One region of the Desulforamulus ruminis DSM 2154 genome, then DNA from elsewhere that is predicted to be linked to it. Evidence: riboswitches for the same ligand, from Rfam matches in the RefSeq annotation. Region 1 holds a riboswitch; the other holds the start of a gene.

Evidence for each region. A riboswitch is a leader RNA that binds a small molecule or an ion and turns the genes downstream of it on or off. The one in region 1 is predicted to bind cyclic di-GMP.
Region 2: linked by a shared signal. The riboswitch ahead of DESRU_RS09280 (methyl-accepting chemotaxis protein) and the one ahead of DESRU_RS15720 (type II secretion system F family protein) in region 1 are both predicted to bind cyclic di-GMP.

What each region holds. Positions count from the first base shown of each region.
Region 1 covers NC_015589.1:3,168,620-3,173,808, forward strand. The annotation lists gene DESRU_RS15700 (prepilin-type N-terminal cleavage/methylation domain-containing protein) at 1-39, opposite strand, end outside; gene DESRU_RS15705 (type IV pilus modification PilV family protein) at 49-471, opposite strand; gene DESRU_RS19990 (type II secretion system protein) at 512-1,102, opposite strand; gene DESRU_RS15715 (type II secretion system protein) at 1,148-1,663, opposite strand; gene DESRU_RS15720 (type II secretion system F family protein) at 1,785-3,026, opposite strand; cyclic di-GMP riboswitch class I at 3,085-3,164, opposite strand; gene DESRU_RS15725 (type IV pilus twitching motility protein PilT) at 3,239-4,333, opposite strand; gene DESRU_RS15730 (GspE/PulE family protein) at 4,330-5,189, opposite strand, start outside.
Region 2 covers NC_015589.1:1,840,157-1,845,345, forward strand. The annotation lists gene DESRU_RS09275 (RNA polymerase sigma factor) at 1-201, opposite strand, end outside; gene DESRU_RS09280 (methyl-accepting chemotaxis protein) at 816-2,453, opposite strand; cyclic di-GMP riboswitch class I at 2,606-2,690, opposite strand; gene DESRU_RS09285 (ACT domain-containing protein) at 2,825-3,220, opposite strand; gene DESRU_RS09290 (aminotransferase class I/II-fold pyridoxal phosphate-dependent enzyme) at 3,238-4,359, opposite strand; gene DESRU_RS09295 (YifB family Mg chelatase-like AAA ATPase) at 4,541-5,189, shown strand, end outside.

The DNA of each region.
Region 1 (5,189 bases):
ACCCTTTTCTTCTTTTAATAATCTGATAAGGCGCTTCATCGTCTCACCTTAGCCTTTGCGCTTAAGTGTGTATAGGGTTACCTTGCCGCGGGCCTGGGAACTGCCGGGGTCCTGGTAGTAAACATGAACCGTGAGGCCATAGAAATCGGCGTCCCGTTTCCCTTGGATCACCGGCTCCGGGTCCACCTCAACTTGGTAGAAATAGTTTTTATAGGCTTGGTATCCGGACTTTCCATCCAGGGGAGAAGCGGCAACCGAGGGACCGGGGTCGCTCCCGGCCAGCCGCTCTTCCAGCACCGCCTGGGCCAAATTCACCGCGGTAATCTGCTGTTTGGAGGTCCCGGCGGCCAGCCGGCCGGTAATCAGCACATTGGCCACCGCCAGAACCACCATCGCCAGCAGGGTGGTGGCCACCAAAACCTCCACCAGGGTAAAGCCGCCATTGGTTAAAACTTTTCGCCTGTGGAGCATCTTCCACCACCTGCCGCTTGGTTAACATAATATTCCTGTATTAATGGGCCGCCGCTCCGCTCCGGGGCGCATCCTGGGCCGCCACCCAGTTGATCCACTCATTATTCCACTGAATCTTACCGACGGTAGCACCGTCCCCGTTGTCGATGGTCCGGTCAATCCACTCCGCCTTAGTCGTCCAGTTTTCCACACCGTTCAAAGAGACTTCCACCACAAAATTGTCGTGGCCGTCAATGCGCCGGTAATCCCACTGGTAATCCTGTTCGCTGGCCAGGTTGCCGGAATTAAAGGGATTGACGGGCCAACGTTCCAGGTAGGGACCGTTCCAGCCCTCCTTGGCGTTGCTTCCGGCGCCGGTTTCACCGGAGCCGGGTTCCACCAGAAAGTCCTGCATATTGGGCTGGTTCATCGCATAAACCTCGGGGAACCGACCGGTATCGGCATAATGGTTTAAGGCGGAGGCCTCAATGGCTTTGCAGTCTTGAATTACTTTGGTCAGCTTGGATTTTTCCACCGACTGGAAGGCATTGGGCGCAATCACCGCCGCCAGAATGCCGATAATAGCAATGACCACCAAGAGCTCCACCAGGGTAAAGCCTTTGTTGCTTTTAACCTGCTTATGATTGTTCAAGGAGCAAACCTCCCTATTCAAAGAATCCGTTGGGAAAAATATTGGTTATTCCGTTGAAATGACGAGATAAACCGTAGTTGCAGTATCGCCGTTATACCTCACAACGCCCGTGGTACCGCTAGCGGTTCCGCCGTCCAGGTCCGCTTCCAAACGGCTTCTAGCGTCAGTGGTCAAATCATCAAGTTCAAGATATTTGTAGTGGTTTGATATGGATGTATCAGATACAGGCACTCCATTTCTAAAATTATAGTCTCCACCCCACGGATTTCTGGACGGCCATCTTTCCAGATACGGACCGTTCCAGCCGTCAACATCGGATGTTCTAATAAATCCGTCCGAATCGGCTCCATCTACAGGCCAGACGCCGGTATCCGTATAATAATTTAGCGCCGCGCTTTTTATTGCTTTAAAATCCGCCTCGGCCGCCGCCACTTTGCCTTTTTCCACCGCTTTAAAGGCATTGGGCGCAATCACCGCCGCCAGGATGCCGATGATGGCAATGACCACCAGCAGTTCCACCAGGGTAAATCCTTTTTGATTTTTAATTCTTCTTTTTAACATCCCGCTTTCCCCCTATTTTATTTTTTATGTTAACTAACTGAATTGCCACACAGTTGTCCACCAGGGTAAAGCCCTGTTCCCATTTTTTCTCTTCATAGCCAACCTCCGACAGCTTAATCCCTTAACCCAATCCCTGGGACATGCTGCTGATCATGGGCAGCATCACGGCCAGGATAATAAACCCGACAATGCAGCCCAGGAAAACAATCAACAAAGGTTCAATGACACTGGACAGCCGGCCCACGACGATACTTACTTCCTTGTCATAATATATTCCAATCCGTTCTAAAAGATCATCCAGAGCCCCGGTTTCCTCCCCCACAGCGATCATACGAGTCACCATGGGCGGGAAAATCCGGCATTCCTCCAGGGGCTTGGATAGTTCCCGGCCGTCCTGAACACTTTCCTGGGCCTTGCTGAAGGCTTTTTCCACAATGATGTTTCCTGAAGATTTTTTAACCACTTCCAGGGCTTGAATGATGGGAACCCCACCCTCCAACAGGGTGCCCAGGGTCCGGCAGAAACGGGCAATAATCACCTTCCGGTAGACCGGCCCGAAGAGGGGTATTTTCAGAAGGGCGGAGTCCATTCTTTCCCGGCCCCAGGGGGTGGAGCGGAAGTATTTATACCCCAGCAGGAGGCATAGAAACAAACCCGGGAGCAGGTACCAGTAATGGGTTAAGAGTCCGCTCACCACCATTACCGCCCGGGTGGGAAGTGGTAAAGGCACGCCCATGTCTGCAATGACGGCAATAATTCTGGGCAAAACAAAGGTCATCAGAAAAACCAGAGCGACCAGGGCAAAAATCAGTACCACGGCGGGATAGGTCATGGCAGATTTTATCTTTTCGTTTAGGTCGTGCTCCCGTTCCAACTGTTCCGCCACCCGCTCAAGAACTTCGTCCAGCACTCCGCCCAGTTCCCCCGCCCTCACCATAAACACAAACACTTCCGGGAAGATATGGGGAAACCCGGCAAAGGAATCTGCCAGCGTATTTCCTTCTTCGATGCCGGTCATCACCTGCTCCAAGGCTCCTTTCAAAACCCCGGACTCTGTTTGGCTGCTGACAATGTTCAAGCAGTGAATTAAGGGAATGCCCGCGTTTAACAGGGTGGAAAGCTGCCGTGCAAAGGTGGCCAGTTCCTTCAATTTTACCTTTTTCCCGCCAACGGTTATTTTCAGCCGGCCGGTAAAGGCGGGTGAATTTTTGGGTTTTTTCTCCAGCCTCGCTTCGGATAGATCGGTTACAAAGACACCCTGTGCACGAATACCGCTGACGGCATCACTGGCGGAAGCAGCCTCCAGCATCCCGCTAACCGCTTTCCCCTCCGGGCTTCTTCCCTTAAATTCAAAAAAAGGCATAGATCACCTCGGCAATACATAATAAAAAATCCCAAGCAGATGCTTGGAATTTCAAAATTTCGGCAGCCCGGCCGCCACATGAAAATGAGGCCCGTGGCTTTGCGTCCCTAACTTTCGCTAGGTTTGCCTTTTCGTATTTAATTTTTCCAATTATTGCTTATAGACAAATTTTAATCATATTCTGGAGCTTCGTCAAGAAAATTGCGCCAAATTTATAAATTATGTTTGTTTATTATTTCTATGTCTCCGGCCTTTTCCCCCGCCGCTTCCAGGGAGACAATCCCCCTTTGCACCAGGCTTCTTAAAGACATATCCAGGGTCTGCATACCATACTTGCCCCCGATCTGGATTTGTGACAAAATCTGGTGTGTTTTCCCCTCTCGAATCAAATTCCGGATGGCCGGAGTGACCACCATAATTTCCAAGGCTACCACCCGGCCGGTATCATCCCTGCGGGGCAGCAACTGCTGGCAGACCACTCCCTGGAGGGTATTGGCCAGTTGGATCCGGATCTGCTGCTGCTGATGGGGCGGAAACACATCAATGATCCGGTCAATGGTCTGAGCGGCGCCGGTTGTATGCAGGGTAGCCAATACCAAATGTCCGGTTTCGGCGGCGGTAATGGCGGTGCCGATGGTTTCCAGATCCCGCATTTCTCCCACCAGAATCACGTCCGGGTCTTCCCGCATGGCCGCCCGCAAAGCCTTGGCAAAGGAAAGGGCGTCCAGCCCGATTTCCCTCTGGTTGACAATGCTTTGTTTGTGAAAGTGAAGGTATTCAATGGGATCTTCCAGGGTGATGATATGGGATTTGGTTTCCGAATTGATGAGATCCACCATGGCGGCCAGGGTGGTGGACTTGCCGCTTCCGCTAGGCCCGGTGACCAAAACCAGGCCCCTGGGCCTTCTGGCCAGACTGCCAATAACCTCCGGCAGATCCAGCTCACCCAGACTGGGAATCTGGGTGCGGATAATGCGCATGGCCATGGCCAGTGAGCCCCGCTGTTTAAAAACATTGACCCGAAAGCGCCCTACCCCGGCAATGGAGTAGGAAAAATCCACCTCTCCCCATTCGAGATATTTCTGGAACTGGGCCTCATCCATCATGGATTTGCCCAGTTCCAGGGTGTCCGCGGGCAGCAGCTTTTTTTGCAGAAAATCCGTATCCCTGCCCTTTAAAGCAACCCCTGGATCAAGGGACTGCAGCAAACCGTTAATCCGGAAAATGGCCGGCCGGCCCACGGTAATATGGATATCGGAAGCCCCAATTTCCGAACCGACCCGTAGTATGGACTCCATAAGGTTCATGGTTTTTCCTCCCCGGTAAAGGTTACCCGCATCACTTCCGCCAGGGAGGTGACTCCCTCCATGGCTTTGCGTATGCCGTCCTCCCGCATGGTGATCATTCCTTCCTCTTGGGCCTGGCTTTTAATTTCCTGATCCGAGGCCCGCTGCTTTGTCAACAGCCGGATTTTTTGTGATATGGGCAAAACCTCCTGCAGACTGGTTCTCCCCTTGTAGCCGATATTGCTGCAGCCTACGCAGCCTTTAGGCCGGTAAAGGGAAACCGGCTGTTCGGGAGCCAGGCCCAGAAACTCTCGTTCCGGGCTGTCTGCCGGGGGAGAGTACATTTCCTTGCATTGAGGGCAGAGAATCCGCACCAGCCGCTGACAGACCACGCCAATGACCGAGGAAGCCACCAAAAAGGGCTCTACCCCCATATCAATTAAACGGGTAACCGCTCCGGTCGCATCATTGGTATGCAGGGTGCTCAAGACCAAGTGGCCGGTGGTGGCCGCCTTTACGGCAATGGACGCTGTTTCCGCATCCCGGATCTCGCCAATCATAATAATATCGGGGTCCTGACGGAGGATGGACCGTAAACCGGTGGCAAAGGTAAAACCCGCCTTGGCATTGACCTGGGTTTGATTTACCCCGGGCATCACATACTCCACCGGATCCTCAATGGTAATGATGTTGTTCTCTTTTTTATTTAGCTCGTTAATAACCGCGTATAACGAAGTAGTTTTCCCGCTGCCGGTGGGTCCCGTAATTAAGATCATGCCGTAGGAATGCTGAATCATGCCCTGGAAAACCCGGAGATTGTGGCAATTAAAACCCAATTGTTCAATTTTAAAGACGCTGGCGCTTTTGGCCAGCAGAC
Region 2 (5,189 bases), 1.3 Mb from region 1:
AGAAGTTTGTCTGAGTTTTGTGATATTCAAATAGGCCTTTATAAAGACTTCCTGGCAAATATCCTGAGCATCATGCAGGTTGCCCATCATTCTGTAAGCGATAGAAAAAACCTTGGGTTGATACATTTCTATTAATTGATTAAAATAACAGTTCCTTTCGCCTCTTAAAACCTTTTTAATGATCGGTTCCTCAACTAACATTCTTTCCTCCTAGCAACATCTTATAAACAATTTAAATTATAGAGTTTAGATAAAACAGGAAAACGAAGCGATAGGGGAGTTCTCTCTTATCTATGCTCCCGTCAGTTGACAGCTTAAGTCGAATAATAATGATTATAATAAAATAATTTTGTGCAAGAAGGCATTTGTTCCAAATTAACTTATTATTGTTACCAATAAAGTACATACGGATAACAGAGAATAAACTGCGGAGAGATGTAGAAGATAGGTCTTTTTATTTGGGTACGCTAAACTTTAATTTCAAAAGAACAGGATATGCATCCGGAGCATATCCTGTTCTTTTATCCCTGTAGCGAAAAAATATTAATCGGGACAAAATTACATGGATTGAATACAAGCCAACAACGAATCAATCGAATATTTATATTTGAGAAATATATGATATGAGCATAACGCCTGGTAAGGGCATGCTCTCCATTATGAAGATGCTTTAGAGCATTCAAACAAAATCCGTGGTAGAAATGGTTGACATCTTCTTTGTCCTGAAAACTAGCCAACCTTGCCAGCCCGTTTCCCTAAAAATTGGTCTTAATCAAAAAATAGGAAATATAAAAAGTGGTTTAAAGGTCGCTAAATTATACATTGAATCCTGCAACTTGACTTTGCAGTTTATTGGCTATTTTGGCCAGTGATTCCGAAGAGGCATATACTTCTTCCATGATGGCGGTTTGTTCCTCAGTGGAAGCGGCTACATTTTGGATGCCTGCATTCATCTGCTCAGCGGCAGATACTACATCCTGAATTCGGGTCGTAAGACTTTGAACCGAATCAATAATGGTGTTAAATTTAACCCCCACATTTTGTACAACGTCTCTTCCGGACTGAACCTCGTCTGTACCTTGGTCAATGGCCTTTATTGCCTGTTGACTTTCCTTTTGAATTTCTTGAATTATTTGAGTAATATCTTTCGCCGCATTGGCTGACTGTTCAGCCAGTTTGCGCACCTCTTCGGCCACAACGGCAAAGCCCTTGCCTGCATCGCCGGCTCTGGCGGCTTCAATGGCGGCATTTAAGGCCAATAAATTGGTTTGATCGGCAATCCCCGTAATCAGGTCAACCATACGCACAATTTTTTGGTTTTTATCATTCAGGTTTTTAATAACCTCTGCCACCCGGTTAGTGGAATTGGCAATGACCTTGAATTGTTCCGTAACCTTAACAATCTCACCTTGCCCGTCATTGGCATGTAAGGCTGCATCATCCGAAGCCTGGGAAATCTCCTGAATATTGGCTGTAACGTGTTCAACGGTGGCGGAAATTTCATTCATGGTTGAAGCGGTTTCCGTGGCGCTGGCGGAAGTTTGCTGGGACTGATTGGAAAGCTCGGTAGCCATGGTGGTGAGACCGCTTGTGGCTTGCGTTAAACTTTGAATAATGTCTTTTAAATTGTTTTTCATGTTATTAAAGGATTCGGATAAAGAACCAATCTCATCCTTGGTGCTAATTTTAATATCCTCTACTGCCAGATCCCCTTTAGCAATATTTTTGGCGCCTTGTTCAATTTCTTTAATAGGGCCAATGATGCTGCGGATCATATAAAAGGCGGAGGCAATACTAAGGAGACAGGCAATTATAATGCTGGTGGTGGTGGAAGCTTTACTTTGCGCGTAAATGCGCTCGCTTTCACTGCTGGCCTTATCGGCATTGCTCTGGTTGTATTTTAATAATGCGTCGGACGCATTCCGAACGTAACGATACAAAGCGGCACTTTCATTCATTAAAACATTTCTCGCGGCGGTTTCATCGTTTTCCCGGCTAAGCTGCAAAAATCTTTCCTGGGATTCCTTATAATTAGTAATTTCAGATTCCAGAACAATGTAAAGGTTTTGCTCTGTTTGGTTGGTGTCTTTGTTAAAGTAATTCATGTGCTCGCTTATTTTTTGCAGATTAGCGGCCATCACTTCTTCACTGGCTTTTTTATTTTTTTCTAAGGGAGAAAGAAGGTGTTCATATTCTTTGGAACGGGTATCGGATATGAGAGAGTTAATTTCTTCCGAATGGTGAACTCCGGGCAGCCAGACATTGGTGATCTCCGATGCTTTATCACTGACGGTTCCTAAATTAATGTTGCTTAAAATACCTGAGACGGTAATGATCAGGAGCAAAAGACCAAAGGTAAATACCAGTTTCTTTTTAAGGGTTAGCGAGATAAATCCGATTTTGGGAAAGAATTTTCTTAGATTCACTTTATTCATTTTTTGGTATCCTTTCAATTGTTTTAAGATACTAGGTCATAGGTATGACCACACAAACAAGGTTAAAGCTTATTAATCTTGAAAAAGATGCATTTCATTCCTCCCTCCTCTAAAGGTATTAAACATTAAAAAAGGGCCTGAAAAATCAGGCCGCTTAACGCAGAATTTCTTTAAGCAACCTGGCAACCATAGCATTTCTGCCTTAGGCCCATAGCTTTGCGTCTCTGCCTTTCGACAGATTTGCCCGATATTTAACAATTAGCTATATTAAACAACAAATTATAAAATCCTTTTATTTTTAATAAGTTTTTTATATAAAAAAATACATTTATTTTAGGTTATTGGATTTTGTCTTTTCTACTGCCCTTTTCCATACTTCCAGGTACGGTTTAAGAAGAGGGCTGTTTCTGTTTTATAAACCGGTAGCCCTGGCGGGAAAGAATTGCAACTGCCTGTTCAAGCCGGTCTTCTTTAACCAGCAAATAGTCCGTGTCATAGGTTGAGATGGCAAAGATGCTGATGCCTGCCTGGGCCAGAGGGAGGGTCAGCGAGGAAAGGACGCCGGTTAAAGAAAAGTCCAGAGGTCCTTCCACCTTGAGACAACGCCAGTTTCTTTCACAGTTCAGGGTCTCGGGTGTACTTTCCTGGGGGCACACCAGGGAGAGTTCGTCCATGGTTTTGGTAATAGAAAAAAACTTTCCCCCTACAGCCCAGTGGGGAAGGGCTGTGGAAGGAGGGAAGCGACACACGGCAAAGGTGCCTTCTAATAGAGACAGATTTAACATTGATTTATACCCTTTCTTTATTCCTTATTTTCCTGCATATACTGGTCCAGCTTATCCAGGCATTGGGGCAGATTTTTTCGCCCAAAGCCAATTCTAAAATTTCGTTGGCCAAAATCGTAATAATTTGAAGGGAGCAGAAGAACGCCTTTCTTTTGCACCAGATCCAGGCAGAAATCCTCCACCGAGGCTTCCCAGCGGATGCTGGGAAAGGCAATGGGTCCCGCCTTTGGCTTTTGCCAGAGGAATTTATCACTATACCGGGTAAAGAATTGATCCAACAGAAGCAGGTTTTCCTGAATAATGTCCAAATTTCTGCAGGCCAGCTTGTCCCGGTGTTTTAGAGCGATCAAGGATAGAAACTCGCTGGGTGCGCTGTTGCAGATGGAAGTATAATCCTTAAAGGAGGCCATACGACGGTAAATTTCACCATTGCGGGTGGCAATCCAGCCGATGCGCAGCCCGGCCAGACCGTAGGTCTTGGACATAACACCCAGGGATACGGCGTTTTCATAAAGGTCGCAGGCGGCGGGCAAACGATCTGCCGCATTGTATTCCAGAAAACGGTAGACTTCATCGGAAAATAACACGATGTTCCTGCTTCTGGCCAGTTCAATGAGAACATTCCATTTTTCCACCGAGGGCGTATAACCCGTTGGGTTGTGAGGGGCGTTGATAATAATGGCCCGGGTGTTGGGCCGGAGACTGCCGGATAAAAAATCCAGGTCCAGCTCCCAATTATCTTTCTCCTGCATTTCCCAGCGGGTAACTTCACACCCGATAGAACTGGCCACTTCTATGAGGGACTGATAACAGGGGTACTGGACAATAATATGATCCTTTTTTTCCAGGGCGGCATTCATAAACAGAAAGATGGCTTCCTCCGCCCCGGAAGTGACCAGGACATTTTCTGCGGAAACCTGGGTATAGATATCGGCAATGGTTTGCCGCAATTCCGGGTTTCCCGGCGCCTCGGTATATCCCAGCCATTGATTCTGAAACCTCTCAAAGGCGCTTTCACCTTCCAGGCTTAAAATTTCTTTAATGGTAAAGGACTCACAATCGGAACAACACAAAAGATGAGGGGCATTGAATTCATATTTGGCAAAATACCTTTCCAGCTTAAAATCCGGCAGCTTCAATTCCGTTCCTCCCTTTTTAATATCTTCTCGGGTTTACAATACCCCATTTCGAGACCGGAAGAGTAAATCCTTTTTATCCTGAATTTAGAGATGATTTTTGCGATAAAGTCAGGATTCGACAATATCTCCAAAGGTTTCTAAATCTGCGGGGCGGAATATTCTTAATAGGTTATTAGGATATGTGGTCAAGAATTTGGGGGAGAAGGACTTGCTGGCGATTATTAACAGTGTGGCGCTCCAGGGTCTTAAAGGGCAGAAAATCAAAGTTGAGGTTGATGTGTCGAACGGGCTCCCTGCGTTGGACCTAGTTGGTCTACCGGACAGCGCGGTGAGAGAGGCTAAGGACAGGGTACGAACGGCAATAAAAAATTCCGCTTTGGAATTCCCGGTAAAGCGCATTACCGTCAACCTGGCTCCGGCTGATATTAAAAAAGAGGGCCCTGTTTATGATTTGCCCATTGCCGTCGGTATCCTGGGAGCTACCGGACAAATCCATGAAGCCTTGTATTCCGGCGTGGCCTTTATCGGGGAACTATCCCTGGACGGCTCTGTAAGGAGTATTCACGGCGTGTTGCCGTTGATTTTAGCTGCCAGGAAACTTGGTTTAAAGGGCGTTGTGATCCCCCGGGAAAACGCTCCGGAAGGGGCGCTGGTGGAAGATATGGAGGTGTTTGCCGTTTCTTCCCTGGCTGAACTTGCCTTGGCTTTAAGGGGTGAAGCGGAATTGGAGCCAGTTAAAAAAGAAGCTTATCCATACCGGCAAGAGCAGCCTCAGACAATCGTTGATTTTGCAGATGTTCAGGGGCAACTGACGGCGAAGCGCGCCCTAG